Linked DNA regions of Microbispora hainanensis. The protein of the gene in region 1 interacts with the protein of each later gene in a pairwise test. Links are inferred from orthologs where the notes say so. Each region holds a gene or a part of one and is shown in the gene's direction. Other genes may lie near its edges.

The links.
Region 2: the proteins of rplA (region 1) and thrS interact in binary tests that used the Escherichia coli proteins (3 or more experiments, as listed by UniProt). The link is inferred for Microbispora hainanensis from one-to-one orthologs.

Annotation. Positions count from the first base shown.
Region 1 is NZ_CP108086.1:3,335,822-3,346,860, forward strand. What follows is about bases 5,515-8,384. They hold rplA (50S ribosomal protein L1), read left to right. Parts: upstream 5,515-6,527; coding sequence 6,528-7,241; downstream 7,242-8,384. Other genes in these bases: nusG (transcription termination/antitermination protein NusG), read left to right, coding at 5,515-5,929; rplK (50S ribosomal protein L11), read left to right, coding at 6,025-6,456; OHB01_RS15875 (DUF1396 domain-containing protein), read left to right, coding at 7,509-8,357. In the rest of the region: OHB01_RS15825 (hypothetical protein), read left to right, coding at 1-393; OHB01_RS15830 (adenosine deaminase), read right to left, coding at 487-1,506; OHB01_RS15835 (SigE family RNA polymerase sigma factor), read left to right, coding at 1,581-2,081; OHB01_RS15840 (PASTA domain-containing protein), read left to right, coding at 2,078-3,106; OHB01_RS15845 (pyridoxal phosphate-dependent aminotransferase), read right to left, coding at 3,254-4,459; preprotein translocase subunit SecE, read left to right, coding at 4,843-5,100; more of nusG, read left to right, coding at 5,156-5,514; rplJ (50S ribosomal protein L10), read left to right, coding at 8,581-9,105; rplL (50S ribosomal protein L7/L12), read left to right, coding at 9,184-9,579; OHB01_RS15890 (hypothetical protein), read left to right, coding at 9,834-10,322; OHB01_RS15895 (hypothetical protein), read left to right, coding at 10,319-10,825. UniProt on the Escherichia coli protein: One of the primary rRNA binding proteins, it binds very close to the 3'-end of the 23S rRNA. Forms part of the L1 stalk. It is often not seen in high-resolution crystal structures, but can be seen in cryo_EM and 3D reconstruction models.
Region 2 is NZ_CP108086.1:7,698,010-7,709,139, reverse strand. Bases 2,990-5,950 are described here. They hold thrS (threonine--tRNA ligase), read left to right. Parts: upstream 2,990-3,462; coding sequence 3,463-5,439; downstream 5,440-5,950. Other genes in these bases: OHB01_RS35120 (Asp23/Gls24 family envelope stress response protein), read right to left, coding at 5,597-5,950; OHB01_RS35130 (phosphoketolase), read left to right, coding at 2,990-3,278. Also shown: OHB01_RS35140 (TspO/MBR family protein), read left to right, coding at 1-274; OHB01_RS35135 (MarR family winged helix-turn-helix transcriptional regulator), read right to left, coding at 384-890; more of OHB01_RS35130, read left to right, coding at 978-2,989; more of OHB01_RS35120, read right to left, coding at 5,951-6,157; OHB01_RS35115 (HIT family protein), read left to right, coding at 6,445-6,996; OHB01_RS35110 (hypothetical protein), read right to left, coding at 7,048-9,270; OHB01_RS35105 (glycoside hydrolase family 10 protein), read right to left, coding at 9,440-11,056. UniProt on the Escherichia coli protein: Catalyzes the attachment of threonine to tRNA(Thr) in a two-step reaction: L-threonine is first activated by ATP to form Thr-AMP and then transferred to the acceptor end of tRNA(Thr). The rate-limiting step is amino acid activation in the presence of tRNA.

The DNA of each region.
Region 1 (11,039 bases):
CGCCGGGTGACGCTGGAGGAGGCGCGGCGGGCCGTCCGCTTCCCCGTCCTCGTGCCGTCCGCGCTCGGCGCGCCGGCCGACGTCCGCGTCGCCGACGGCGGCCGGGTGGTGACGCTGCTGTGGCCGGGCGTCCGGCTCGACGAGTACGACGGCACGCTGGGCGTCGTCTGGCGCAAGGAGCTCGGAGAACCGTGGCCCGATCAGGTGAGCGCGGTCGGCGGATGGTGGATCCGGCAGCCCCACGGGGTGTCGTACATGCCGTCGGGCGGGGGCACGCCGCGCCAGGAGCGGGTGGCCGGGCCGACGCTCATCTGGCAGCACAACCTGGTCGGGCTGCGGCTGGAGGGACCTGACCTGGAGGAGGCCGTACGGATCGCCCGCTCGGTGAAGTGAGGCGTGAAGTGAGGCGTGAAGTGACGCGTGAAGTGACCGGTGCGGTGACCGGTCAGGTGACCAGCGAGGTGACCGGCGAGATGTACGGCGGGCTCACTCGGGAGAGGCGAGCCAGGCGTCGATCTCGCCGGCCAACTCCTTCTTGACCGAGTCGGGCGCCGTCGACGACCGGATCGACTGCCGGGCCAGCTCGGCCAGCTCGGCGTCGGCGAAGCCGTACACGTCCCGTGCGAGCTCATACTGCGGCAGCAGCCGGGCACCGAACAGCAGCGGGTCGTCGGCGCCGAGGGCGATCGGCACCCCGGCCTCGAACAGCCGCCGCAGCGGCACGTCCTCGGGCCGTTCCGCCACCCCGAGGCCCACGTTGGACAGCGGGCACACCTCGCAGGTGATCTGCCGGTCGGCCAGCCGTTCCATCAGGCGGGGCGATTCGGCCGCGCGCACCCCGTGACCGATCCGGTCGGCGCCCAGGTCGTCGAGGCACTCGGCGACGCTCGCCGCGCCCAGCAGCTCGCCGCCGTGCGGCACGGCGAGCAGCCCGGCCCGCCTGGCGATCCGGAAGGCGTGCTCGAAGTCCCTGGCCCGGCCGCGCCGTTCGTCGTTGGACAGGCCGAAGCCCACCACGCCCCTGCCCTCGTAGTGCGCCGCCAGGCGGGCCAGCGTCCTGGCGTCGAGCGTATGCCGGGTGCGGTTGGCCGCCACGATCACCGCCATGCCGATCCCGGCCTGCCTGGCCGCCTTGTCCGTCGCGTCGAGGACGAGTTCGAGCGTCTCGGTCAGCCCGCCGAACCGCTGGGCGTAGCCGGACGGGTCCACCTGGATCTCCAGCCAGCGCGACCCCTCCCGGGCCTCGTCCTCGGCGGCCTCCCGCAGCAGCCGGTAGACGTCCTCGCGCCGGCGCAGCACCGACCGCGCGATGTCGTACAACCGCTGGAACCGGAACCAGCCGCGCTCGTCGGTCGCCCGCAGCTTCGGCGGCCAGTCCTCAACCAGGGCGTCGGGAAGATGGACGCCCTGCTCCCGGGCGAGCTCGATCAGCGTCGAATGCCGCATCGAGCCGGTGAAGTGCAGGTGCAGATGTGCCTTGGGGAGCGTGTTTAGTGGACGTGCCATCTCCATATGTTGCCGCATGTCGCTCTCAACCCGTGGCGGGGTTGGCGCGTTGGGGAGGGGCGAAAGGGGAGCTCATGACCGAAGAAGACGAGGCGGCTTTCGACGAGTTCCTGGCCGCGCGCAGCACCGCTCTCCTGCGCACCGCGATCCTGGTCTGCGGCGCCTCGGAGTCCGACGCCGAGGACATGGTCCAGAACGCGCTGGAGAAGGTCTACCGGCACTGGCCGCGCATCCGCCACGACAACCCCGAGGCGTACGCGCGCCGGGTCGTGGTGAACGGCGCGATCAGCAAGGCCAGGCGGCGCAAGGTGCTCCAGGAGATCACTTTCGCCCAGCCGCCGGACACGCCGGTGGAGTCGCCGGACCTCGGCCTGCGCGACGTGCTCGTCGCCGAGCTCAGGAAACTGCCGGCCCGGATGCGGGCCGTACTGGTCCTGCGCTACTGGGAGGACCTGTCGGAGGCCGAGACCGCCGCGCTGCTCGGCTGCTCGGTCGGCACCGTCAAGAGCCAGGCCGCCCGCGGGCTGGCACGCGTGCGCGCACGCATGGAGAACTTGCAGGGAGTGTCCGCATGAACGTCGAAGAGGCGCTGAAAGACGCCATGGCCGCTCAGGTCGCCGGCGTGCACGCGTCGCCGTCGCTGGGCCAGGCCGTACGGCGGGGCAACCGCCGCCACGTCGTCAGGTTTCGCGTGGCGGGGGCGGCCGTGCTCACGGCGGCGGTCGCCGTGGGCGTGCCCGTGGCGCTGACCGCCCGGCCCGACACCGTCCCGGCCGGCGGCAGCCTCGTGGGGGCCGGCGCCACCGGTCAGGAGGCCCCGGCCGCGTCGACGGCCGCCTCCGGTGACGCGGTCGCCACGCCGGAAGGGGTCGTGCCCGACCTGACCGGCAAGAGCGCCAAGGAGGTCGGCGCCATCCTCAAGGAGGCCGGATACACGATGCGATTCACGAAGATCGTCACCGACACCGCCCCGGCGGGGACGGTCTTCGGTCAGATGCCGCAGCCGGGGACGGCCGCTCCCCCCGGGGCGGCGGTCACGGTCATGATCGCCGGGACCGCCGGCCCGACCCCCGCCCCCTCGGAGGGCACCCCGTCGGAAGACACCTCGTCGGAGGGCGCCGAAAACCCGGGGATGCCCCAGGACCTCGGCGATCTCGGGGACGGCCGGACGCTCGGCGGAGTGCACGTCGGCTATCTGCCCGAAGGGCTCGAATGGGGCAAGTGGTCCGGCAAGGACGGCTTCGGCAAGCGGAGCTACACCACGAGCTGGGTGGAGCCCGGCCTGGAGCCCGGCATGTACAGCGTCCAGATGATCGTCTATCGGAAGGGCGCCGTGAGCCGGTTGAGCAAGCGCATGCAGAGCTACGCCGCGCAGGGCGTCAAGCCGATCGAGGTCGGCGGCAGGAAGGCCTACCTGGTCAGCGTGTCGGAGGGCGGCGACCGGGTCATGGACGGCGGCACCCGCACGATCGTGTGGACCCTCGCTCCCGGCGTCGGCGCCGAGGTCATGATCAGCCCTGACTACGCGGCCAAGATCGGTGCGGACGCGGCCGACAGCGAGCTCAAGAAGATCGCCGGGGGAGCCACCCTCGCCAAGTGACCCCGCTTCGATCCCGCGCCTCCGTGGTCCCCACGGGCCCGTGGGTCGTGCGCCGGCATGACGAAGGCCCGGTCCCGCTTCTCGGGGACCGGGCCTTCGCTGAAATTTGCAGAGTCCGGATGACCTCTTTCAGCGGGCTTCGGCTTCTCAGTGGGCCTCGGCCAGGAGCTTGCCCACCCGGCTGACGCCCTCGACCAGGTCGTCGTCGCCCAGCGCGTACGACAGGCGGAAGTAGCCCGGGGTGCCGAACGCCTCGCCGGGCACCAGCGCGACCTCGGCCTCCTCCAGGATGAGCTCGGCCAGCTCGGCCGAGGTCTGCGGGCGCTTGCCGCGGATCTCCTTGCCCAGCAGCGCCTTGACCGACGGGTACGCGTAGAACGCGCCGAACGGCTCGGGGCAGACCACGCCGGGGATCTCGTTGAGCATCCGGACCATGGTCTGGCGACGCCGGTCGAACGCCGCGCGCATCTGCGCGACGGCCGACAGGTCGCCGGAGACGGCCGCGAGCGCGGCGGCCTGGGCGACGTTGGAGACGTTCGAGGTGGCGTGGGACTGCAGGTTCGTCGCCGCCTTGACCACGTCGGACGGGCCGATCAGCCAGCCCACCCGCCAGCCGGTCATCGCGTACGTCTTGGCCACGCCGTTCAGCACGACGACCCGGTCGCGCAGCTCGGGCACGGCGGTGGCGATGCTGGAGAACTTCGTGTCCCCGTAGACCAGGTGCTCGTAGATCTCGTCGGTCACGACCCACAGGCCCTTGTCGAGCGCCCAGCGGCCGATCTCCTCGACCTGGGCGGGGGAGTAGACGGCCCCCGTCGGGTTGGACGGCGAGACGAACAGCAGCACCTTGGTGCGGTCGGTCAGCTTCTCCTCCAGCTGCTCGACCGAGGCCAGGTAGCCGGTGGTCTCGTCGGTGACCACGTCGACCTGGACGCCGCCCGCGAGCTTGATCGCCTCCGGGTACGTCGTCCAGTAGGGCGCCACGACCAGGACCTCGTCACCCGGGTCGAGCAGCGTGGCGAACGCCTCGTAGACCGCCTGCTTTCCACCGTTCGTCACCAGGACCTGGGCGGCCTCGACCTGGAACCCGCTGTCGCGCAGCGTCTTGTCGGCGATCGCCTGCTTGAGCTCCGGCAGGCCCCCGGCCGGCGTGTACTTGTGGAACCTGGGGTTCCGGCACGCCTCGACGGCCGCCTCGACGATGTAGTCGGGCGTCGGGAAGTCGGGCTCGCCGGCGCCGAAGCCGATGACCGGGCGACCGGCCGCCTTCATGGCCTTGGCCTTGGCGTCCACGGCCAGAGTCGCGGACTCGGAGATCGCGGAAATACGCGCGGAGATGCGAGGTCGGGTCATGCCTCCATCGTTCCAGACGCGCCACGCGGTTTCGTATCCATATCCAGGATCCGGACGGGTCCGCACGGTAGCTTTAGATCGCACAGAAACGGCACTCGGGCCGCCTTCGGGCGGTGCGGCGGTCATGTGGTTCGACGGAGTGGTGATTCCCGCGTACACTTCACCGACTAGTGGGCCACGTGAACGACGCGACGGACGCTTCGGCGCGTTTCTCGGGTATCGTGGTGCACGGCTTAGGGCACTAGCGCAATTGGTAGCGCACCGGTCTCCAAAACCGGCGGTTGGGGGTTCGAGTCCCTCGTGCCCTGCGGAGTGCGGTCCGCGCAACAATGGCGTGAAAGCGCGCCGCAACTGCGACGGACACGACGGATCAGGTGAGGACTGTGGCGATCGACACCCGCGGTGAAACCGCTGGCAAGCCAGGCAAGCCGACCAGTGAGAAGAAGGCAAAGCGCACCTCGCCCGCTCTGTTCTACCGGCAGGTCGTCGCCGAGCTGCGCAAGGTCATCTGGCCCAGGCGCAATGACCTGATCTCGTACACCGTAGTTGTCCTGGTCTTCGTTGTGATCATGGTTGGGCTCGTGTTCGGGATCGATACGCTGCTGGGTAAGGCAGTGCTCTGGCTCTTCGGCGGATCCTGATCCCGCCCGAGACGTCGTAGCACGTCAAGACACCAAGCGAAGAAGGAAGAGTCCCGTGTCCGAGTCCCCGATGCCGGCCGACCGCTCCCATGACGAGCATGACGAGTGGGGCACCGAGCAGGACGAGGCCGTAGCAGAGGTCGAGGAGACCACGGCCGCCGACTCTGACGGCGGTGACGGCGGCGAAGACTCGGCCGAGGTCGCCGCGCAGGTCGACGAGGACGGTGACGTCCTTCCGGATGTCGACCCGGTCGAGGAGTTCAAGCGTCAGCTTCGCGGTCAGTTCGGCGAGTGGTATGTCATCCACTCGTACGCCGGTTACGAGAACCGCGTGAAGCAGAACATCGAGAGCCGGATCGGGTCCCTCAACATGGAGGACTTCATCTTCCAGGTCGAGGTGCCGACCCACACGATCACGGAGTTCAAGGGCGGCAAGAAGACTCCGATCAAGGAGCGTGTGCTTCCCGGCTACGTTCTGGTCCGGATGGACCTGACCGACGAGTCCTGGGCCGCGGTGCGCAACACGCCCGGCGTGACCGGCTTCGTCGGCCTGTCCAACAAGCCGAGCCCGCTGAACCTCGACGAGGTCGCCAAGCTGCTCGCGCCGGAGCCTTCCGAGGAAGTCAAGAAGGCCACGACCAAGACCACCACCGCGACCGTCGACTTCGAGATCGGCGAGTCCGTCACGGTCATGGACGGGCCGTTCGCCACGCTGCCGGCCACGGTCAGCGAGATCAGCGCCGAGTCGCAGAAGCTCAAGGTCCTCGTCTCGATCTTCGGCCGAGAGACCCCGGTCGAGCTGTCGTTCAACCAGGTCTCGAAGATCTGACCGCCTCGCGTAGACTCGATAGCCGTCCTCACGGCACGCCCTGCTTCGGCGTGCCTGTGAGGCTTTTGTAGGACAAAGGACCCGGAGAAGGACAAATGCCTCCAAAGAAGAAAGTCGCGGCCCTGGTGAAGGTCCAGCTTCCCGCTGGGCAGGCCACCCCCGCGCCGCCGGTCGGTACCGCGCTCGGTCCGCACGGCGTCAACATCATGGACTTCGTCAAGCAGTACAACGCCGCGACGGAGGCCCAGCGGGGCAACATCATCCCCGTCGAGATCACCATCTTCGAAGACCGCACCTTCACCTTCATCACGAAGACGCCGCCGGCGCCTGAGCTGATCAAGAAGGCCGCCGGTCTGCAGAAGGGCAGCGCGAACCCGCACAAGGACAAGGTGGGCAAGCTGACCCGCGAGCAGCTTCGCCAGATCGCCGAGACCAAGATGCAGGACCTCAACGCCAACGACGTCGAGGCCGCCGAGAAGATCATCGCCGGCACCGCCCGTTCCATGGGCATCACCATCGCCGACTGACTCTCAGCGGTGACCAACGCAGTGGGAGGGCCCGCGCAGGCCCGGACCACGATCTCCACGAGGAGCACGAAGTGAAGCGCAGCAAGAACTGGAAGAACGCGGCGGCCGAGATCGACCGCACGGCCCTGTACGCCCCGCTCGAGGGTGTGCGGCTGGCCAAGAAGACCGCGACCACGAAGTTCGACGCGACCGTCGAGGTCGCCCTGCGGCTGGGCGTCGACCCGCGCAAGGCCGACCAGATGGTCCGCGGCACCGTCAACCTCCCGCACGGCACCGGCAAGACCGCCCGGGTCCTGGTCTTCGCGACCGGTGACCGTGCCGAGGAGGCCCGCGCGGCGGGCGCCGACATCGTCGGCTCCGACGAGCTGATCGACGAGGTGTCCAAGGGCCGTCTCGACTTCGACGCGGTCGTCGCCACCCCGGACATGATGGGCAAGGTCGGTCGTCTGGGCCGCGTGCTCGGCCCCCGCGGCCTCATGCCGAACCCGAAGACCGGCACCGTCACGCCCGACGTGGCCAAGGCCGTCAGCGACATCAAGGGCGGAAAGATCGAGTTCCGGGTCGACCGGCACGCCAACCTGCACTTCATCATCGGCAAGGCGTCCTTCGACGACCGCCAGCTCGTGGAGAACTACGCCGCGGCGCTGGACGAGGTGCTGCGTCTCAAGCCGTCGGCGGCCAAGGGCCGTTACCTCAAGAAGGTCACCTTCACCACGTCCATGGGCCCGGGCATCCCGGTCGACCCGAACGTGACGCGGGCGATGACCGCCGAGATCGACGCCTGAGCCGTCTTCCCGGCCGACACGACGACGGAAGCCCCCGCCCTCTACGGGCGGGGGCTTCCGCGCGTCTGTGGCCGTGTAGGGCCCCACGACGCTCGATCGGCTGCTGCGTCGCCTCTCGGCCGTCCCTCGCTCAGCCCCTGCTCCAGGCCCCGTCTTGTGAAGGTTCTGTGCACGGCTCATGGGGGTTCGTCCGCCGGCCACGCGCGGACGGCGTTAGGCGCATAAGGTCAAGGGCAGGTAAAGGGGGACATCGAAGGGATGGACACAATGCGACGACTACTGGTGGCCGCGGGGGCGGTAGCCGCGATCACGGTCGCGGGATGCGGCACGACCGCGACTCCGTCTCTCCAGAACGCCAGGCTCTCGGCGGCCGAGGTCATCCAGCAGACCGCGCAGAAGGCCGACGACGTCGACACCTATGCCGCCGACCTCGTGCTGAACGTCACCGACGCCGACGGCGGTCAGGGAGGGGTCGTCCAGGGCACCATGCTCTACCAGAAGACCCCGCAGATCTCCTCCGACATCAACCTCGGCCAGGTGTCGTTCAACGGGCAGAACATGCCCGGCGGGGTGCGGGTGATCCTCCAGGGCGACGTGGCGTACGTGAAGCTCGACATGCTCAGGACCCTGGTGGGCGCCACCAAGCCGTGGATCAGGCTCGACCTGAAGCAGCTCGGCTCTCAGGCCGGCGTGGACATCGAGCAGTATCTCGCCCAGGCGCAGCAGTTCGACCTGAAGACGAGCGCCGCCATGCTCACGGCGTCGAAGGACGTCAAGCCGGTGGGCACCGAGCAGGTCGGCGGGGTGGACACGACCCACTATTCGGGCACGTTCCCCGTGGCCGAGGCGATCAAGCAGCTTCCGGAGGACCGGCGCGGCCACGTGCAGGACGAGCTGGCGAACGCCAAGGACGTCACGTTCGACGCCTGGATCGACGGCCAGGGCCTGCCGCGCAAGGTCGAGCTGAACGGCGGCAAGCCGGGCGCAGGCACGTTCAAGGCGACGGCGATGTTCAAGTCGTTCAACGAGCCGGTCTCGATCAAGGCGCCGGCCGCCGACCAGGTCGGCGAGCTGCCGCGGACGCTGACGCAGCAGCCGTCCGGCGCCACAGGCTGATTTGGCGTCTTGCCGGTTGACACCGTAGTCTGTCTCCTGCCGAAGACCGCCGGTCGTCACTGGGCCCACAACCCGGTGACCGAAGGATCCACGTGAGTGGACGGCCCGCGTAGGTGTGGAGAAGCTTGAGGACGTTCGACGTCTGTCCAAGCCCCGTGCGCCTGCGCCGGGGCTTGTCTGTTTTCTGAGGGCCTTCGCCGGCGGCACATCTGGAAGGAGGCCCATGGCGAAGGCGGAGAAGAGCGTCGCGATCGCCGAGCTCAAGAGTGAGTTCGAGGGATCCAGCGCCGCCGTTCTGACCGAATACCGCGGTCTCACCGTCGCTCAGCTCAAGCAGCTGCGCGTTTCTCTCGGTGGGAATGCGAAGTTCGCCGTGGCGAAGAACACGCTCACCAAGATCGCGGCCAACAGCGCCGGGATCACCTCCCTGGACGACCTGTTCCAGGGCCCGACCGCCATCGCGTTCGTCAAGGGCGACGTGGTGGAGGCGGCCAAGGGTCTGCGTGACTTCGCCAAGGCCAACCCCCTCCTGGTGATCAAGGGTGGTGTCGTCGACGGCAAGTCGATGACCCCCGACGAGATCACGAAGCTTGCCGACCTTGAGTCCCGCGAGGTGCTCCTCGCGAAGCTGGCCGGTGCGCTGAAGGCCAAGCAGTCCCAGGCTGCCGCCACCTTCGCCGCGCTGCCCACCACGATGGCTCGACTGGCCGAGGCTCTGCGCGCCAAGCGCGAAGAGGCCGGCGAGTAGGTCCGCGCAGCGGACGGGGGAAGCGCGCACCGCGGTCCCTTTACACGTTTTTTGCTAGATCCACTGGAGGAACACACCATGGCGAAGCTCAGCACCGACGAGCTGCTCGAGACCTTCAAGGAGATGACCCTCCTTGAGCTGTCCGAGTTCGTGAAGGTCTTCGAGGAGACCTTCGACGTGAAGGCCGCCGCTCCGGTCGCCGTCGCCGCCGCCCCGGCCGCCGGTGGCGCCGGTGGCGCCGCCGAGGAGGCCGAGGAGCAGGACGAGTTCGACGTCATCCTCGAGGCCGCCGGCGACAAGAAGATCCAGGTCATCAAGGAGATCCGCGCCCTGACGAGCCTGGGCCTCAAGGAGGCCAAGGACCTCGTGGACGGCGCTCCGAAGCCGGTCTTCGACGGCAAGGTCAACAAGGAGCAGGCCGAGAAGGCGAAGGCCGCCCTGGAGGGCGCCGGCGCCACGGTCACCGTCAAGTAAGACGGTCTTGTAACACGCTTCACCGAAGGGGCGGGTCCATCCAGGTGCCGGATGGGACCGCCCCTTTCGCGTGCCCGGACCCCGTGCGGAATCCGGAATCTATGGGCAGGGCGGGTCCGCTGATCTATCGTGCCGATTAGGGAGTGTCCGACGACGGCGCGCGCGGGTGGCACGCCGGCCTCGCCGGGCACGACCGTTGATCCGCGCGACGTGAACGGGCCGAGACGACGACCGGGTGCTCAGGAGGTGCGGGGATGCGGCGCGCGCTGACCGCCGGGCTCGTGCTCCTCGTGGTCGCGCTGGCCCTGACGGTCCGCCATCTCGCCCAGGCCCGTACGGAGGCCCTCGCGACGGCCGAGGACGGCGAGATGGCCGTGCGGGCCGCGGCGGCGCACGCGGTGAGCCTCATGTCGATCGACCACCGCCGCATCGACGACGACATCAAACGAGCGCTGGCGACCTCCACGGGCCCGGAGCGGGCGCAGTACGCCGCCGGGCAGGCGGCTCTGAAGGCCACCACGCTGAAGAACAAGGCCGTGCAGACGGGCGTCCTGCGGGCCTCCGCGCTCACCTCCCTCGCCGCCGACCGGCGCACGGCACAGGTGCTGATCGTCGGCGACGCCGTGATCCACTGGGAGGACGGCAGGAAGGCCCCTCCGGAGGAGCGCTTCTTCCGCTGGCGCATGGACGTCACGAAGGCCTCGGGCCTGTGGCTGGTCTCACGGGCGGAGCTGGTGCGGTGAGGCGCCTGCTGCGGGCGCTGACGGCCCTCGTGGCGGCCGGGCTGGCCGTCGCCGCCGTGTGGCTCCTGCTCGATCTGCGCCGCCTCCAGGCCACCGAGAGAGCCTCCAGGGAGGCACTGTCGGCCGCCCGGTCCTACGCGCCCGACATGTTGTCGTACGACTACCGTACGATCGATCAGGACATGCTGAGGGCGGGAGCGCACGCCACCGGGCAGCTGGCGGAGCACTACCGGACGCTCGTGGCGACGCTGGGACCGCAGGCGCGCGAGCGGCGGACGGTGCAGCACGCGGTCGTCGCCGCCGCAGGAGTGGAGTCGGCGACGCCGGAAGAGGTCCGGGTGCTGCTGTTCGTGAACATGGTCACGACGCGGTCGGGCCCGGGTCAGGAGGAGCCGAAGCAGCAGGTCAGCCAGGGGAGAGCGCGCCTGGTCATGGTGACGCAGGGCGACGGCTGGCGGGCCTCCCGGCTGTCCACGCTCCTGGGTGACACGCCCGTTCCCTGAGCCCGTGGCTAAATTGTTAGTAAAGAACACGTTTAAGCCGTGCCACCCGGTGGGTATCCAGGGCTCGGCGGCGTCGACCGACGGTCAGCGTTGGGTCGTTCGCGTGACTGAGCGTTACCCGTGTCCGGTCCCGGGTAGGGACTGGATCCCCGGAGCTCGCTCGGCCGCGAGGGCGGAAAAACCCTGCGAGACCCCTGCCGGTTAGGCGAAATGT
Region 2 (11,130 bases), 4.4 Mb from region 1 along the record:
GCGGGCGGACGACGGCTCCCGGCCGGCCCTGCGGCGGGCGCTCGCGGCGAACCTCATGCTCAACACGGCCTGGACGCCACTGTTCTTCAGGGCGCGCAACCCCCGCCTCGCGCTCGCCGAGATCCTCGTGCTCAACGTGTCGAACGCGCTGCTGACCCGCCGCCTTCTGCGCGAGGACCGCACGGCCGGGCTCCTGCTGCTGCCGTACGCCGGGTGGACGGTCTTCGCCACCGCGCTCAACGCCGCCATCGCGCGGCGCAACCCGAAGAACTGAACCGGCCACCCCCCGCACCGCGCCCGGCCGACCACCCCCCGCCGACCACCTCCTACCGGCCTCCCCGGGCCGGAGAGGTGGCCTCGGGCCGTGGTCACTGGGGGGACCACTACTGAGCGGTGACGTCGAGCGCGCGGAAGCGCTCGGCCTCCTCGGCCCGCCGGCACTCGAAGGCGGACAGGATCGTGTCGAGGATCTCGCCGAACTGCCGCACCTGGCCGGGGGTGAGGGGATCGAACAGCACCTGGCGGACCTCCTCGACGTGGCCCGGCGCCGCCTCCGCGAGCGCGGCGAAGCCTTCGTCGGTGAGCTCGGCGACGGTCGTGCGCCGGTCCTCCGGCCGCTTGACCCGCCGCACCCAGCCCTTCTCCTCCAGCCGGGAGACGGCGTGCGACAGGCGGCTGACCGAATACTGGAGCATGGCGGACAGCTCCGTCATCGTCATGGTCCGCCCGGGCGACTCCGAGAGCACCACGAGGATCATGTAGTAGGCGTGCGGCATGCCCGAGTCGCGCTGCAACTGCCGTTCGAGGGCCTCCTGCAGGAGCTGGCTCGTCCGCAGATAGGCACGCCAGATGCGCTGCTCGTCCTCGTCGAGCCAACGGGTGCCGGACATGCGGCCAAGACTACCGGTCGGTCGGCACGCTGATTTGCGGGCGAAAGACCCTGGTTCGGCCGCTCCCGCTGGGAAAGTGTCAGGGGCATGGACGCATACGGGAACATCGACGCCTACTGGCGGGCCGCGAACTATCTGTCCGTCGGCCAGATCTACCTGATGGACAACCCGCTGCTGACCGAGCCGCTCAGTCCCGAGCACATCAAACCGCGGCTCCTCGGCCACTGGGGCACCACGCCCGGGCTCAACTTCTGCTTCGCCCACCTCAACCGGATCATCCGGGAGCGCGGCCAGGACATGATCTACATCGCCGGCCCCGGTCACGGCGGACCGGCGGCGGTCGCCCACGCGTGGCTCGAAGGCACCTACACCGAGCGCTACCCCCACATCACCCAGGACGCCGAGGGCATGCGCAGGCTCTTCCGCCAGTTCTCCTTCCCCGGTGGCATTCCCAGCCACGTCGCCCCCGAGACTCCGGGCTCCATCCACGAGGGCGGCGAGCTCGGCTACGCCCTCTCCCACGCGTACGGCGCGGCCTTCGACAACCCCGGCCTGGCGGTGGCCTGCATCGTCGGCGACGGCGAGGCCGAGACCGGCCCGCTCGCCACCGGCTGGCACTCCAACAAGTTCCTCAACCGGGACACCGACGGGGTGGTCCTGCCGATCCTCCACCTGAACGGCTACAAGATCGCCAACCCCACCGTGCTGGCCAGGATCCCCGAGGACGAGCTGGTCAAGCTCTTCGAGGGGTACGGCTACCGCCCCCACATCGTCTCCGGGCATGAACCGGCCGAGATGCACGGGCTCATGGCCGCGACCCTCGACACCGTCTTCGACGAGCTGGCCGACCGCGGCCCGCTGCCGATGATCATCCTGCGTACGCCGAAGGGCTGGACCGGGCCACGCGAGGTCGACGGGCTCCCGGTCGAGGGCACCTGGCGGGCCCACCAGGTGCCGCTCGCCGGTGTGCGCGACAACCCGGCGCACCTGGCGATGCTGGAGGAGTGGATGCGCTCCTACCGGCCGGAGGAGCTGTTCGACGCCGCCGGGCGGCCGGTCGAGGCGATCACGCGGACGGTGCCGGACGGGCCGCTGCGGATGAGCGCCAGCCCGCACGCCAACGGCGGTGAGCTGCTGCGCCCGCTCGTGCTGCCCGACTTCCGCGACTACGCGGTCGAGGTCAAGGCCCCGGCGGCGGCCTCCAGCGAGCCGACCCGCGTCCTCGGGACGTTCCTGCGCGACGTCATCGCGGCCAACCCGGAGAACTTCCGGCTGCTCGGCCCCGACGAGACCGCCTCCAACCGCCTGTCCGCCGTCTACGAGGCGACGGGCAAGGAGTGGGAGGCCGCACTGCTGCCGACCGACGAGAACCTCGGCCCGGGCGGCAGGGTCATGGAGGTGCTCAGCGAGCACCAGTGCCAGGGCTGGCTGGAGGGCTACCTGCTCACCGGCCGGCACGGGCTGTTCAACTGCTACGAGGCGTTCATCCACATCGTGGACGCGATGTTCAACCAGCACGCCAAGTGGCTGGAGTCCTCCCGCAAGATCCCCTGGCGCCGGCCGGTCGCCTCGCTCAACTACCTGCTGTCGTCGCACGTCTGGCGCCAGGACCACAACGGCTTCAGCCACCAGGACCCCGGCTTCCTCGACGTCGTCGCCAACAAGAAGGCCGAGGTCGTCCGCGTCTACCTGCCGCCGGACGCCAACACCCTGCTGTCGGTCGCCGACCACTGCCTGCGCTCGCGCGACTACGTCAACGTCGTCGTCGCCGGCAAGCAGCCCGTGCTCGACCTGATGAGCATGGACGAGGCCGTCGTCCACTGCACCCGCGGGCTGGGCATCCTGCCCTGGGCGTCCACCGACGAGGGCACCGACCCCGACGTCGTGCTCGCCTGCGCCGGCGACGTGCCCACGCTGGAGACCCTCGCCGCCGCCGCGCTGCTCCGCGAGCACCTGCCCGAGCTGCGGATCCGCGTGGTCAACGTGGTCGACCTCATGCGGCTGCAGCCCGCCTCCGAGCACCCGCACGGCCTGCCCGACGCCGAGTTCGACGCGCTGTTCACCACGGACAAGCCGATCATCTTCGACTTCCACGGCTATCCGTGGCTGATCCACCGCCTGACCTACCGCCGTACGGGGCACGACAACCTGCACGTGCGCGGCTACAAGGAGGAGGGCACCACGACCACGCCGTTCGACATGGCGATGCTCAACGACATCGACCGCTTCCATCTGGTGATGGACGTGATCGACCGGGTGCCCGGCCTGGGCAGCCGTGCGGCCCACCTGCGCCAGCGCATGGCCGACGCCCGCCTGCGCGCCCGCGCCCACACCCGCGAGTTCGGCGAGGACCCCGCCGAGATCCGCGACTGGACCTGGCCCTGTTAGATCGTGTTCACGGAGGGACGACCCGTCTCCGGCCGCCGGCCCGGCACGGAAGATCACGCGGGGGCGGCGGATGCGCGCCATTATTGGGCGGCGTCACCGGTAGCATCGGATGCGACCGGAGCCGTCGCCTCGCGTGCGCGCGGCCCCCGAGATCCATGCGCCGAACCTGTCCTAAGGAGCCACCGTGTCCGCCGCCCTTGAGATACGCATCACCCTCGCCGGAGCCGAGCGCGTGGTGGCGGCGGGTACGACGGCCGGGGAGGCGCTCGGCGCCGACGGCAGGTCGGTGATCGCCGCCCGGATCAACGGCGAGCTGCGCGACCTGGCCACCGAGGTCGCCGAGGGCGACGCGGTCGAGCCGGTCGCGATCGACAGCCCCGACGGCCGCGCCATCCTGCGCCACTCCACCGCGCACGTCATGGCCCAGGCCGTCCAGGAGATCTTCCCCGAGGCGAAGCTCGGCATCGGCCCGCCGGTCGAGAACGGCTTCTACTACGACTTCGACGTCCGGGAGCCGTTCACCCCCGACGACCTCAAGCGCATCGAGAAGCGCATGCGCGAGATCGTCAAGCAGGGGCAGACCTTCCGCCGCCGCCCGGTGGGCGACGACGAGGCCCGCGAGGAGCTCGCCGCCGAGCCGTACAAGCTGGAGCTGATCGGGCTCAAGGGCGGCGCGGCCGAGTCCACCGAGGGCGCGAACGTCGAGGTCGGCGGCGGCCAGCTCACCATCTACGACAACCTCGACCCCAAGACGGGCGAGCTGTGCTGGAAGGACCTGTGCCGCGGGCCCCACCTGCCCAGCACCCGGGTCATCCCGGCCTTCAAGCTCATGCGGTCCGGCGGCGCCTACTGGCGGGGCAGCGAGAAGAACCCGCAGCTCCAGCGCATCTACGGCACCGCCTGGGAGTCGCGGGAGAAGCAGGACGAATACCTCCACCTCCTGGAGGAGGCCGAGAAGCGCGACCACCGCAAGCTGGGCGCCGAGCTCGACCTGTTCTCGTTCCCCGACGAGCTGGGCTCCGGCCTGCCGGTGTTCCACCCCAAGGGCGGCGTGATCCGCCGGGTGATGGAGGACTACTCCCGCCGCCGGCACGAGGAGGCGGGCTACTCCTTCGTCAACACCCCGCACATCACGAAGGACAACCTGTACAAGATCTCCGGCCACCTCGACTGGTACGCCGACGGCATGTTCCCTCCCATGGAGCTGGAGGGCGCGCGCTACTACCTCAAGCCGATGAACTGCCCGATGCACAACCTGATCTTCAGGGCGCGCGGGCGGTCCTACCGTGAGCTGCCGCTGCGGCTGTTCGAGTTCGGCACGGTCTACCGCTACGAGAAGTCGGGCGTCGTGCACGGCCTCACCCGCGTACGCGGCCTGACCCAGGACGACGCGCACATCTACTGCACCCGCGAGCAGATGCGCGATGAGCTCACCTCGCTGCTGCGCTTCGTGCTCGACCTGCTGCGCGACTACGGCCTGGAGGACTTCTACCTGGAGCTGTCCACCAAGGACCCGGAGAAGTTCGTCGGCTCCGACGAGACCTGGGAGGAGGCCACCCAGACCCTGCGGGAGGTGGCCGAGTCCGAGAAGCTGGAGCTGGTCCTCGACCCGGGCGGCGCGGCCTTCTACGGCCCCAAGATCTCGGTGCAGGCCCGGGACGCGATCGGCCGGTCGTGGCAGATGTCGACCATCCAGCTCGACTTCAACCTGCCGGAGCGCTTCGGGCTGGAATACCAGGCCCCCGACGGCACCCGGCAGCGGCCCGTCATGATCCACCGGGCGCTGTTCGGCTCGATCGAGCGTTTCTTCGGCGTGCTGGTCGAGCACTACGCGGGCGCGTTCCCCGCGTGGCTCGCCCCGGTGCAGGTCGTCGGCATCCCGATCGCCGACGCCCACGTGCCCTACCTGCAGGACGTCGCCAAGCGGCTGCGTGAGCACGGCATCCGGGTCGAGGTCGACGAGAGCGACGACCGCATGCAGAAGAAGATCCGCAACGCCCAGAAGGCGAAGGTGCCCTACATGCTCCTCGCGGGCGACGACGACATCGCCGCGGGCGCGGTCTCGTTCCGCTACCGCAGCGGCGAGCAGAAGAACGCCGTGCCGATCGACCAGGCGATCGAGGAGATCGTGGACGCCGTCCGCCGCCGCGTCCAGGTCTGACCGCTCACACGGAGAACGCGGGGGCCCCACCCGGGGCTCCCGCGTTCGCGTTGCCGGCAGGGACGGCCAGTACGGCCAAGGGGTCTCCCGGCGCGCGCCAGAGGCGTCCCCGGGGCCGGGGGCGGTCATGGCCCGGGGCGTCTCAGGGGCGGCCGGCTCAGGACGCCTGGGCGGCCTCGGCGGGGGAGTCCTCACCAGGGAGACGGACGTCGTCGACGGTCACGTTGACCTCGACCACGTGCATGCCGAGCATCCGGCTCACCGAGCGGGCGACGTTGACCTTGACCTCGGTGGCGACGTCCATCACCACGTGGCCGTACACGATGACGATGGTCACGTCGATGGAGACCTGCTGATCCTGGATCTTGGCTGCCACGCCCTGCGTCGCCCGCTTGGAGCCCACGCCGATGCGGTCGCGTACGGATTCAAAGGCGCGTTCGAGGTCGCCGCCCAGGTCGGCGACGCCGGGGATCTCCAGGGCGGCCAGCGCGGCGACCTTCTCCACGACCTCGTCGGCGACCTTGATCCGGCCCTTGAGCACGTTGGCGGTCGGCGCCTCGGGCCTCGGCGTCGGCGCGGACGGCTCAGGCTCCGGCCTCGGCTCCGCCCGATCGGCCGCCGCTTCCGCCGGCACGTCGGCCGGGTCGCCGAGGCTCTCCCCGGCGTACGCGCCGGTCGGCTCTTCCACTCGCTCCTCGACGACTGCGGCCTCGCTCATGTGACGGCTCCTCGGGGGTCTGGGCGTCCGGCAGGTGCATTCTGCCCCATGATCGAGCAGGTCGTCCGGCCTCCGCGGATATCGGTCGCGGCCCTGGCGCAACCCGGCCGGTGAGAGGAGATCCGCGAGGTCATATGCTGCTGCCGGTGTCGTTTTTCGCGCACAGCACCGTGCAGATCGGTGCCGGTGCACGTGCCGCCGGCGCGGAGGCGGCGGCGCCGTGAACAACGGCGGCGCCGTGAACAACAGCAGCACCGGGGACAACGGGAGCGGAGGAGATCGCGGACGTGGACTCAGAGCCGATCGAGCAGGCGGGCGCCGGGATTCCCGACAGCTTCCAGCGCCTGTGGACCCCGCACCGGATGGCCTACATCAAGGGCGAGAACAAGCCCAGCGGCTCCGGCGCGGATGACGGCTGCCCGTTCTGTGAGATTCCCAAGCTCTCCGACGAGGACGGCCTGATCGTGGCCCGGGGCTCGGCCGTGTTCGCCGTGCTCAACCTCTATCCGTACAACTCGGGGCACCTGATGGTCTGCCCCTACCGGCACGTGTCCGACTACGCCGACCTCGACGGGCCCGAGACGGCGGAGCTGGCCGAGTTCACCAAGCGCGCGACGCAGGCGCTGCGCAAGGCGAGCGGGGCGCAGGGCTTCAACGTCGGCATGAACCTGGGCAGTGTGGCGGGCGCGGGCATCGCCGCCCACCTCCATCAGCACGTCGTGCCGAGGTGGGGCGGCGACACCAACTTCATGCCGGTGGTGGGACGCACCAAGGTGCTGCCGCAGCTGCTGCGCGACACGCGCGACCTGCTCGCGGAGGCCTGGCCCGCCGCCTCCTGACGACTCCCCGGCACCGGCCGGAACCGGCCGGGAGCCAGGGCCCGGACGGCGTCAGGCCGTCGCGGGGCTCGGCGGCGTGCCCGGTGATCCGGCGGCGGCCGGGACGGGCTCGCCGTGCTGCAGGGCGCGGATGCCGGCGCTGAGCACGAGCGGCACGGCCAGGGCCAGCGCCATGGACAGCACCGCGGCCCCCGAGTCGTTGACGAGCATGCCGACCAGGCCGCTCACGAGCGCGCCGAGCAGGCCCGCCTTGAGCATGGGCGCCCGTTCGAACGCGATCGGCAGCACGCCGGCGCTCGCCGCCCCCGGCCGCAGCAGCGCGAAGACGAGGAACGCGAACGCGGCGAGCACCACGGGCATCAGGTTCGGGCTGAGCAGCGTGGAGAGCATCGCGCCGAGCTTGCGGGAGATCACCGGCAGGAACGTGCCGTCGGCCACCTGTCCCACGAAGCGGCCCAGGTGCGTCTGGCTGGCCGGGGGCCGCAGGTAGTCGAGGTAGGCGATGGCCATCACCAGGGCGCCGCCTCCGGCGCAGAAGGCGCCCAGCTTGACGATCGACACCCGCTTGCCCGCCACGATCAGCGCGGTGACCGCGATGCCCGGGACGAAGGCGATGACGCCGCCGAAGTCGCTGCCCACCCCGGGCCAGCCGTCGAGCAGCATGGCGAACGCCCCGAGGGCCGTGACCAGGGCCACCGCGAGGGCCTTGCGGCCCACTCGGACCAGCCGGTCGGCGGCGGCCGTGGTGACGAGCAGCACTGCCGTGGCGAGCAGCGCGAAGGGGATGTTGCCCAGGCCGTAGTAGCGGGCCCCGACCACGCCGGTGTAGCCCATCAGGCTGTTGAGCTGCAGGGGCGTGCCGGTCAGCAGGTCGCCGAGCAGCACGGCCGCGGTCGCCGCCGCGATCACGGTCAGCGGGCCGAGCACGCCCCGCCGCCACGGTCCGGCGAGGGCCACCACGGTCAGCGCCGCGGCGATCGCCGCGATCGAGGCGAAGAGCGTGACCGCGGGCTGTGCCGTACGGGCCCACGGGGTGAGGTTGACCAGGTAGGTCGAGACGGGAATCGAGGCGAGCGCCACGGCGGCGGCCCGTACGGCGGGCAGCCCGTCGCGGCGGCGCAGCAGCAGGAACGCGGTGACGTAGAAGACCACCTGGAGCATGGCGAGCGAGGTGAAGAAGACGCCGGTCGCGTCGCGGATCGTCTGCCCCGCGACGTCGGCGGCGCGCAGGGCCTCGACGCGCTCGTCCAGGGTCCCGTCCGCCGCATGGGTCTCGACCGGCACGCCGACGACGACGGGAGGAGCGGCCACCCCGGTCCTGGCCAGGATCGTGGCGGTGAGATCCGGGACGATGACCATGTCGTCCCGATGGGTGGACCGGGCGCCGAGCGCCCACGCGGCGCCGCTGGAAGCGCGGCTGGAGGTGCCGCTGGAGGTGCCGCTGTCCGGGCCGCGCAGCATGGCGGTCCTGAGGTGGGGGACCGAGCCGTGGTCGGAGAGCCCGGCGACCAGCACCGTCGCCGGTCCGAGCTGCGGCAGGAACGACCCGAGCTTCGCGTCGGCCGCCCGGGCCGCGGCCCGGCGCGCGTCGTCGGACAGGCTCTCGGGCACCTCGCTCATCCGGTCGCCGGAGACGTACGGGGAGATGAGGTCGGGGATCTCCACGGCGACCACGTCGCCGCGCGACCACTGCGTGACCTCGGCGGGGGAGGGGGCGTAGAGGTCCACCCGGCCCTCGCGGTCGGCGAGCGCGAGCGCCGCTCCCGGGCCGACGGCCATCGTCGTCCGCCCGGCCGCGTGCAGGGCCTGCCCCAGCGTGCCCGCGGCGTCCTGCTCGCGCACCTCCCACAGCCAGGAGAACTCGGGGACGACCGCGCCCTCGCCGTCGGCCTTGGGAGTGGGGGCCATGCCGCACGCTCCCCCCACCGCCGACCGCACCCCGGCCGAGACCGTGAGCCAGGCGTCGTACGGGCAGGTGTCCTTGCGTACGGCCCGCACCGACAGGGACCCGAGGGCGGACTCGCCGGCGAGCCGCCAGAGGTTCGGGGTGCCGGCCGGGGTCACGTCGCTCCACATCAGGCCGGGGATGCCGACGAGCACGACGCGTTCACCGGCCGCCGTCGGGACCCGTTCGGCCACCCGTTCGGCCGCCCGTACACCGGCCGTGGTCGCCGCCCCGGACGCGAGCCCGGAGGCCGCGGCGGGAGCGGCGGCCAGCACCGACACGCCGAACACGACGGCGACGAGCGCGCGCCTCACCCACGTGCCACTCACCGGCGACCCCCATGTCCTCGTACGCGCAGCCCAGTCGCGCAATCCTGTACGCGCAGTCCCCGTACGTGATCTTGAAAAATCTCGCGACCACGCTACCGGACCCGCTGACGGCCGCGCAGCAATCCGCGACCGGCCCGTTCCCGCAGGCCCCCAAGGGGCACTGCCGAGGTCAGGCCGCCCGGGTGGCAGGGCTCTCGTTGCCGAGGCGGTCGACGGCGGTGACGTAGTAGGTGCCGGGGGCTCCGGCGGCGTACGACGGGGCCTGGGACGCCGGGACGACGGCCACCAGGTTGCGCGCGTCCGCGGTGGCGCAGGAGGCGTCCTTGCCCGTCACCCGGTAGATCCCGTACGACTGGGCGCCCGGCTGGGCCTGCCACGTCAGCGTCCCGCCGGCCGCCTTCACCCCGCGCGGAGCGGCGGGCGCGGACCCCTGGCGGAGCACCGGCGGCAGCGCCGGGCGGGCGTAGTGGCTCTTCACGATCCGGTCGAGCACGCCCAGCGGGTTCTTCACCAGTTGCGCGGCACTGAAGTAGACGTCGCCCGAGATCTCGGGATATTTGCGGTTCAGCGTGAGATGAGCGGGCAGCTCGCCCGCCCTGGTCCAGGCCGGGGTGTCGGCGGTGCCCACCCGATAGAGGGCCTGCCCGATGAAGAGGTCCACGTCGGTGCCCTTCACCGCGTCGGCCCACCACTTGGCGAGCACGGTGTAGTCGGCCGCGGCGAAGCCCCGGGGCCAGTAGAGCTGGGGCATCACGTAGTCGACCGAGCCCGCCTTGATCCACGCCCTGGCGTCCGCGTAGATCGAGTCGTAGGCCGACATGCCCTTGGTGGCCGAGCCCGCCGGGTCCTCGGCCTTGTTGCGCCAGATGCCGAACGGGCTGATCCCGAAGACCGCGTACGGCCTGGCCGCGTGCACCGCCTGCGAGACCTGGGCGACGAGCTGGTTCACGTTGCGCCGCCGCCAGTCGGCCAGCGTCAGGCCCTTGCCGTACTTCTTGTACGCCGCCTGGTCGGCGAACCGCGTCCCCTGGCCGGGGTAGGGGTAGAAGTAGTCGTCGAAGTGGACGCCGTCGACGTCGTAGCGCGTGACGACGTCCGTCACGACCTTGGTCACCCAGTCGCGCACCTGCGGCAGGCCGGGGTTGTAGTAGAGCTTGCCCTCGTGCTTGACGGTCCAGTCCGGGTGCAGGCGCGCCGGGTGCCCGGCGGGCAGCTTCGAGGTGGCCGAGTCGGCCGCCCGGTAGGGGTTGAACCACGCGTGGAACTGCAGGCCGCGCTTGTGGGCCTCGTCCACCAGGAACGGCAGCGGGTCCCAGCCCGGGTCCCTGCCCGCCGTGCCGGTGAGCCACTGCGACCACGGCTCGAGCGACGAGCGGTAGACCGCGTCCGAGGCGGGCCGCACCTGGAAGAACACCGCGTTCAGGCGCCGCTTGACCGCGTTGTCGAGGATTTTCAGATATTCGGCCTTCTGCCGCTCGGGCGGCAGTCCCGGCTTCGACGGCCAGTCGAGATTGTGCACGGTGGCGATCCAGACGCCGCGAAGCTGGCGCTTGGGGTATTTCACGCTGGTGGCGCAGGAGCCCGCCGCGGTGAGCGTCTGCGCCTCGACCTGCTCCCGTGCCGCCTTCGCCGGCGCCGCCGTACTTCCGGCCTTCGCGGCGGCCTTGTCCGCGCCGACCTGCTCGGCCTGAGCGCCGGGGCCGAACGTGTAGGCGGCTCCGACGGCGACGGCGGCGATGACGGTGGTCGCGATCAACGGGCGGACGACCTGTCTCCGCTCGGTCACGTGGCTTCCCCCATGATTTGCCAGTAAGTCAGGCCATAAGTCTTACATCGGCAAAAGAGCGGTTTAGCCAGAAA